3 regions of the Thermoanaerobacter kivui genome follow, and region 2 is predicted to be linked to each of the others. Evidence: riboswitches for the same ligand, from Rfam matches in the RefSeq annotation. Region 2 holds a riboswitch; each other region holds the start of a gene.
What was found. Region 2 has a riboswitch for thiamine pyrophosphate ahead of thiS (sulfur carrier protein ThiS). Riboswitches for the same ligand answer to the same signal wherever they lie in the genome.
Positions count from the first base shown of each region.

Region 1: another riboswitch for thiamine pyrophosphate. It lies ahead of thiC (phosphomethylpyrimidine synthase ThiC); the one in region 2 lies ahead of thiS (sulfur carrier protein ThiS).
Region 3: another riboswitch for thiamine pyrophosphate. It lies ahead of thiD (bifunctional hydroxymethylpyrimidine kinase/phosphomethylpyrimidine kinase); the one in region 2 lies ahead of thiS (sulfur carrier protein ThiS).

Region 1 is NZ_CP009170.1:1,799,782-1,801,983, forward strand. It holds gene TKV_RS09050 (homoserine dehydrogenase) at 1-650, opposite strand, end outside; SAM riboswitch class I at 718-828, opposite strand; TPP riboswitch at 1,008-1,115, shown strand; gene thiC (phosphomethylpyrimidine synthase ThiC) at 1,159-2,202, shown strand, end outside.
Region 2 is NZ_CP009170.1:797,341-799,542, forward strand. It holds gene TKV_RS03990 (carbohydrate ABC transporter permease) at 1-187, shown strand, start outside; gene pgmB (beta-phosphoglucomutase) at 209-856, shown strand; TPP riboswitch at 1,106-1,234, shown strand; gene thiS (sulfur carrier protein ThiS) at 1,367-1,558, shown strand; gene TKV_RS04005 (thiazole synthase) at 1,623-2,202, shown strand, end outside.
Region 3 is NZ_CP009170.1:308,507-310,708, reverse strand. It holds gene thiE (thiamine phosphate synthase) at 1-617, opposite strand, end outside; gene thiD (bifunctional hydroxymethylpyrimidine kinase/phosphomethylpyrimidine kinase) at 621-1,415, opposite strand; TPP riboswitch at 1,474-1,576, opposite strand; partial or broken gene TKV_RS01475 (TPM domain-containing protein) at 1,656-2,202, opposite strand, start outside.

The DNA of each region.
Region 1 (2,202 bases), 1.0 Mb from region 2:
GGCACATTTACATTGAATACTTTGCGCATGAGAATAATCAGTTTATACAGTGAATCAAAACCCTTTACATCATAATCGGGATTTAATTCCGCATACCCTAATTCTTGGGCTTCAATAAGCGCTTCTTCATAGCTTTTCCCCTTGGTGGACATTTGCGTAAGAATATAGTTAGTCGTGCCATTTATTATTCCACCTACAAAATCAATTTCATCCGTTATTTTTAATCTATCGATTTGATGAAGTATAGGTATAGCTCCTCCAACGCTTGCCTCGCATTTTAAAAATACTCCATTTTTTTCCGCTATTTCATTTAAATCCTCTCCATGTTTGGCTATTAACTCTTTATTTGCAGTTATAACATGTTTACCTTCAGACAAAGCTTCCTTCACATATTCATAAGCTGGATGAACGCCTCCAATTGCTTCAATGACTATTTTTATCTCTTTATCTTTTAAAATTTCTTCAGCATTCTGTGTAAGAAGTCCTTGCACATTTACTTTTCTTGGTTTGTTGAGATTTTTAATAAGTATCCCTTTTATTTCAGGATAAAACCCAGTGCTCTCTTTTATATGACCTCCTCTTGAAGTTATCAATCTATATACTCCTGTTCCTACTGTTCCAAGTCCCAATAACCCGATTTTTACTGTCATGTTACACCTCCCGATAAATTTTTAGGCCCTCTTCAAAATGAGAAGAGGGCCTAATAATCCGCCACTCCTCTCATCTCTCAGGTTAGATAACCTAACCTGCAGGATTTGGCACCAGACGCATATAAATGCCGGTTGCCGGGTTTCATCGGGCCAGTCCCTCCACCACTCTTGATAAGAGGTTTGTGTGTAATATATTCAATTTTGCACGTTGTAATTTATGTTATCACTTTGAAACTATAAAGTCAAGAATTTTTTTTACTCTTTCTTAAATTTTTTCAAATTTTAATATACACCGATTTTTTTTAGTGGTATAATAGTATTGCAATATTTATACCCTATCGATTATAAAAATTTAATATTTGCCACATGGGGTGCCGGCGTAACCGGCTGAGAAAAAGGTGTTGCCTTTTAACCCATCGAACCTGTTAGGTTAGTACCTGCGTAGGGATGTGGTCATCTGCCATGGCTATAATCCCCATGGTTTATTTATTTTTAAGGAGGTTTTGTTATGACACAATTGGAATATGCCCTTTCAGGCATTGTCACAAAAGAGATGAAAATAGTCGCAGAGTATGAAGGAGTGGACGAAGAATTTATTTTAGAAGGAGTTAAAAAAGGAGAAATAGTAATACCATCAAACATCAACCACAAAAACCTCATTCCCAAAGGCATAGGAAGGGGTTTATCGACAAAAGTAAATGCCAACATAGGAACCTCTGATGCATATCCCGAAATTGACAAAGAAATTGAAAAATTAAATGTTGCTGTAAAAGCTGGAGCAGATGCGGTAATGGATTTAAGCACAGGCGGCGACATTAATCAATCTCGTAGAAAAATACTTGAAAATTCCCCTGTACCTGTAGGTACTGTTCCCATGTATCAAGCAGCTGTTGAATCCATGTACAAATACGGCAGCATCGTTGCCATGCCTGAAGAATTTATTTTTGAAGTCATAGAACAACAGGCGGAAGATGGTGTAGACTTTATAACAGTCCACTGTGGTCTAACATTTGAATCATTGAAAAAGCTTAAAGACAACGGCCGAGTGATGGATGTAGTAAGTCGCGGCGGCTCCTTTACAATCGGCTGGATGCTCTACAATGACAAAGAAAATCCCTTGTATGAGCATTTTGACAGACTTCTTGATATTGCCAAAAAATATGACATAACTTTAAGTTTAGGAGATGGACTGCGTCCCGGTTGTCTCGAAGATGCTACAGATAGCGCACAAATACAAGAGCTCATCATCCTTGGTGAACTTGTCAAAAGGGCTCGCGAAACAGGAGTCCAAGTAATGGTAGAGGGACCTGGGCATGTGCCAATTGACCAAATTGAAGCAAATGTAAAACTTCAAAAACAGCTTTGTCACAACGCCCCTTTTTACGTACTCGGTCCTATTGTAACCGATATCGCCCCCGGTTACGACCACATAACCGCGGCAATTGGCGGTGCAGTTGCAGCAGCTGCCGGTGCAGATTTCCTTTGCTATGTCACACCTGCAGAACATCTCGGACTTCCCGATATGGAAGATGTCAAAGAAGGAGTTATTGCA
Region 2 (2,202 bases):
CCTCTTGACGTCTAGTGATGATATGTATACACTGCCGGTAGGACTTAATTCCTTTTACGGGCAGTATTATCAATTTTGGAACCAGGTAATGGCAGGAGCTATACTTTTGACATTACCGACTATATTAATATTCTTAATATTCCAGAGATATTTTGTAAAAGGAATATCTACAACGGGATTAAAATAAACGTAACGAAGGAGGAATAAAATGGCAAGATATTGTGGAGTGATTTTTGATTTAGATGGTGTTATTACAGATACTGCAAGATACCACTATTTGGCATGGAAAAAGCTTGCTGATGAGTTAGGAATATATTTTGATGAAGTTATCAATGAGAGGCTAAAAGGTGTAAGTCGTTTAGAATCTTTAGAGATAATTTTAGAAAAAAGTGATAAAAAATATTCTCAAGAAGAAAAAGAATATTATGCAAATAAGAAGAATGAGTACTATAAAGAGATGATAAAAAAGATCACGCCTGAGGATTTATTGCCTGGAGTGGAGAGATTTATTGAGGAACTTAAAAAAAGAGGTATTAAAACGGCAATTGCTTCTGTCAGTAAAAACGCTTTTACTGTTGTTGAAAATTTAAAAATAAGAGATAAGTTTGACTATATAGTGGATGCAAATGAAATTAAGCATGGAAAACCTGACCCTGAGATATTTTTAAACGCAGCAGAGCATCTTGGCATTTCTCCTGAAAAGTGTATTGGAATAGAAGATTCTGCTGCGGGCATCACTGCAATAAAAAGAGCAGGAATGTTTGCAGTAGGAGTGGGCAATCCTGAAACGGTGAAAGAAGCAGACTTAATTTTAAAGGATTTAAGTGAAGCGGATAAAATATTAGAATTGCTGTAGTGTGGAAATATTCCCCTGTATTTGGATGTCATTTCTCAAATTAATTTAGCCTAAAACCGACAGTGTAAAATTTCTGTAGGAAAATGACGTTAAAGTTCTTCAATGATAAGTTTATCTAAAACCATCTCCTACAGTATCTTTACACTATCAGTTGACGAATACAGATTGAATTTTTGCTTGTTTGTTGTTATAATTAAAATTAAGAACAACTAAGACATTTATCATAGCTTCTTAGCAAAGTTTGCAAAATCGAATATTGGGGGGAGCTGAGCGGGGCAAAAGCTCGGCTGAGAGTAGGCACTTAAAAAAATCCCTGTGCCTTGACCCTTTGAACCTGCTTCGGGTAATGCCGGCGAAGGGAGAGAAAGAAGATGAAGCCTTTAATGCAATATTCCGGCATTAAAGGCTTTTTTGTTTAAGTTGATACAAAAATCGGTGTTTTTAAATTTAAAACCACAAGCCGCCGGTAAAAGCGGCTTTTTTATTTTGGATTTTTAGGGGTGATCAAAGTTGATAAAGGTAAATGACAAAGAGATGGATTTTAATGGCAGTGTAAAAGAGCTTTTGCTTTCATTAGGTCTTAATCTGAATGCGTGCGCTGTGCTGGTAAATGGGGAGATTGTAAAAAGAGAAAGCTGGGAAGATTTTCGGCTAAAGGATGGGGATTTTGTTGAGATTGTCAGCTTTGTTGGTGGTGGTTAAAAAAACAAATTGGTTTTAAATATTGCTTTGATAAACATAGAATTTCAAATAAGGAGTGGGAAAGATGTTTAAAATAGGCGGAAGAATTCTAAAGTCAAGGCTTTTTGTTGGAACAGGGAAGCTTCCTGATTACTCACTTATTGAGAAAATGTATAGCGAGGCTAAAGTCGAGGTTTTTGCGGTGGCAGTGAGGAGAATAGGACCAAACACAAAGCATACCAAAAATGTCTTAGAGTATATTCCAAAGGATGCAATCACCATGGTAAACACATCAGGGGCTATGAATCACAAAGAGGCAGTAAAGATTGCGCAGATAGGAAGGGAGCTGACATCATCAGATTGGGTTAAAGTGGAGATTGAAAAGGATACAAAATATCTTTTCCCTGACAACTACGAAACCTTAAAGGCGTGTGAAATCCTTGTTAAAGAAGGGTTTAAGGTCTTTCCGTATATTTATCCTGACCTGAATATAGCAAAAGAGCTTGAGCAAATTGGGGTTGAGGCGGTCATGCCACTTGGCTCGCCAATCGGCACGAACAAAGGGATTGGCTGTGAAGTATTGTTAAAACCTATTATAAACGAAGTTAAAATTCCTGTGATAATCGATGCAGGCATAGGAAGGCCATCCCATGCAGCACATGCAA
Region 3 (2,202 bases), 490 kb from region 2:
ATCGCTTTTGTTATAACTTCTAAAAGTTTTCTGGTATTGCTTTCGATATCCCCATAAAAGACAGCTGAAACTGAAGCTATACCGTCTACTCCCGACTTTAACATGACTTCATAGACATTATCTTTTGTTATACCACCTATTGCAACTACGGGAATATTGACTGACTCTTTTATTTTTTTTAACCCTTCTATTCCAATGGCTTCCGCTTCCGGCTTTGTTGGAGTCTTAAACACCGCACCTACCCCTAAATAATCCGCTCCATCCCTTTGTGCCTTTAAAGCTTCTTCCACTGTCCTCGCTGATACCCCTACTATTTTATGAGGACCTATTATTTTTCTTACAATATCTGCCGGCAAATCCTCCTGTCCAACGTGAACTCCATCTGCATCTACTGCCAAAGCTATATCCACTCTGTCGTTAATAATGATAGGGATTCTATTTCTTTTTGTCACTTCTTTAACTTTGAGAGCAATTTCATAAAATTCCCTACTTGATATATCTTTTTCTCTCAGTTGAATTACTGTTGCACCGCCTTTTATCGCTAGTTCTACTGCTTCAGCATTATCCATATTCTTTATGTAAGACCTATCCGTTATAGCATAAAGGGTTAAGTCCATATCTCACACCTTCCTTATTTCTATATTCCAAAAATGGTTAGTAGGACCTACTCCATGCCCTATGGCCAACGAATGTTTTATAGCCCCTGTAATGTATGCTTTCGCTCTTTTTATCGACTCAACTAAATCATGGCCTAAAGCGATATTGGCAGCTATAGCTGAGGAAAATGTGCAGCCTGTACCATGGGTGTTTTTAGTATCAATCCTCTCTGATGTAATTTCATAAAACTCTTTTCCATCGTAAAATACATCTAAAGCATCACCTGTAAGATGTCCACCTTTTACAACTACTGTTTTTGCTCCAAAATCTAAAATTTTTTTAGCTGCTTCTTTCATATCGGATACACTTTTGACTTCTTTTCCGATTAACTCCCCTGCCTCCATAAGATTTGGCGTGACTACAAGGCTTAAAGGTATCAATTCTTTTTTCAAAGCCTCCACTGCTTGCGGCTTCAATAAATAGCTTCCACTTTTTGAAATCATGACAGGGTCCAGCACAACATTTTTTACATTGTAATCTTTTAATCCCTTTGCAATCATCTTAATTATGTCTTCATTAGACACCATACCTATCTTCACTGCATCGGGATACAAATCCTCAAAAATTGCCTTCATCTGCAAATACACCATATCAGGACTTATATCCTCAATTCCCAAAACTCCCATGGTGTTTTGCGCTGTTATTGAAGTAATGACACTCATGCCGTATATTCCATGGGCTGAAAAAGTCTTTAAATCTGCCTGTATACCTGCTCCTCCCCCAGAGTCAGAGCCGGCAATAGTAAGGGCTAATTTCATAAAAACACCTCCAAAATAATAAAATATGCCCACCTGTTCAGGTGAGCACTTTTTACAAACTTCGTAAAACGTGCTTCCCTGCGCAGGCATTACCCTGACAGGTTCAAAGGGTCGGGAACGAATCCCCTCTCAGCCACTTTTTGGCTCCCCTAGCACTTGTCTTATTTAGTTTTGTCCAATGCGCTTAAGTAATTATACCACAAACCTAAAAAATTCAATAATTATTTTGAAAATTTACGCTTAGCGGCTGGCTCCTCCACCGCCGGCAGAACCTCCGCCGAAGCCTCCTCCGCCGCCAAAACTTCCGCCGCCGAAGCCACCACCTCTAAAACCTCCAAAGCCTCCTCCAGAACCAAAGCTTCCCGGTCCCCACCAGTTTCCCCTTATATTTCTTCCTCCTCTTCCAAAGATAATAAATATTAAAATGAGTATAATCACTACAGCAATATCTTCCCACGATATACCGCTATCATTGCTACTTGCATTGACACTGTATTTGGAAGCATCCAGTCCCTGGAGGTCTATATTGTACTCTTTTGCAACTCTTGAAGCTATTGCCATATAACCTTCATATATGCCTTTAGAGTATTCACCCCTTGCCCAGTAAGGCAAAACAAAATCGTCCAAAATCCTTCCTGCAACAGAATCCGGTATTGCCCCTTCCAAGCCATAACCTACATCAATTCTCACTTTGCCAGATTGCCCTTTTAAAAGTCTATCTTTTACCACTAAAAAGAGAACACCGTTGTTTTTTTCTTTGTCTCCTATTCCCCACTTTCTAAAAAGG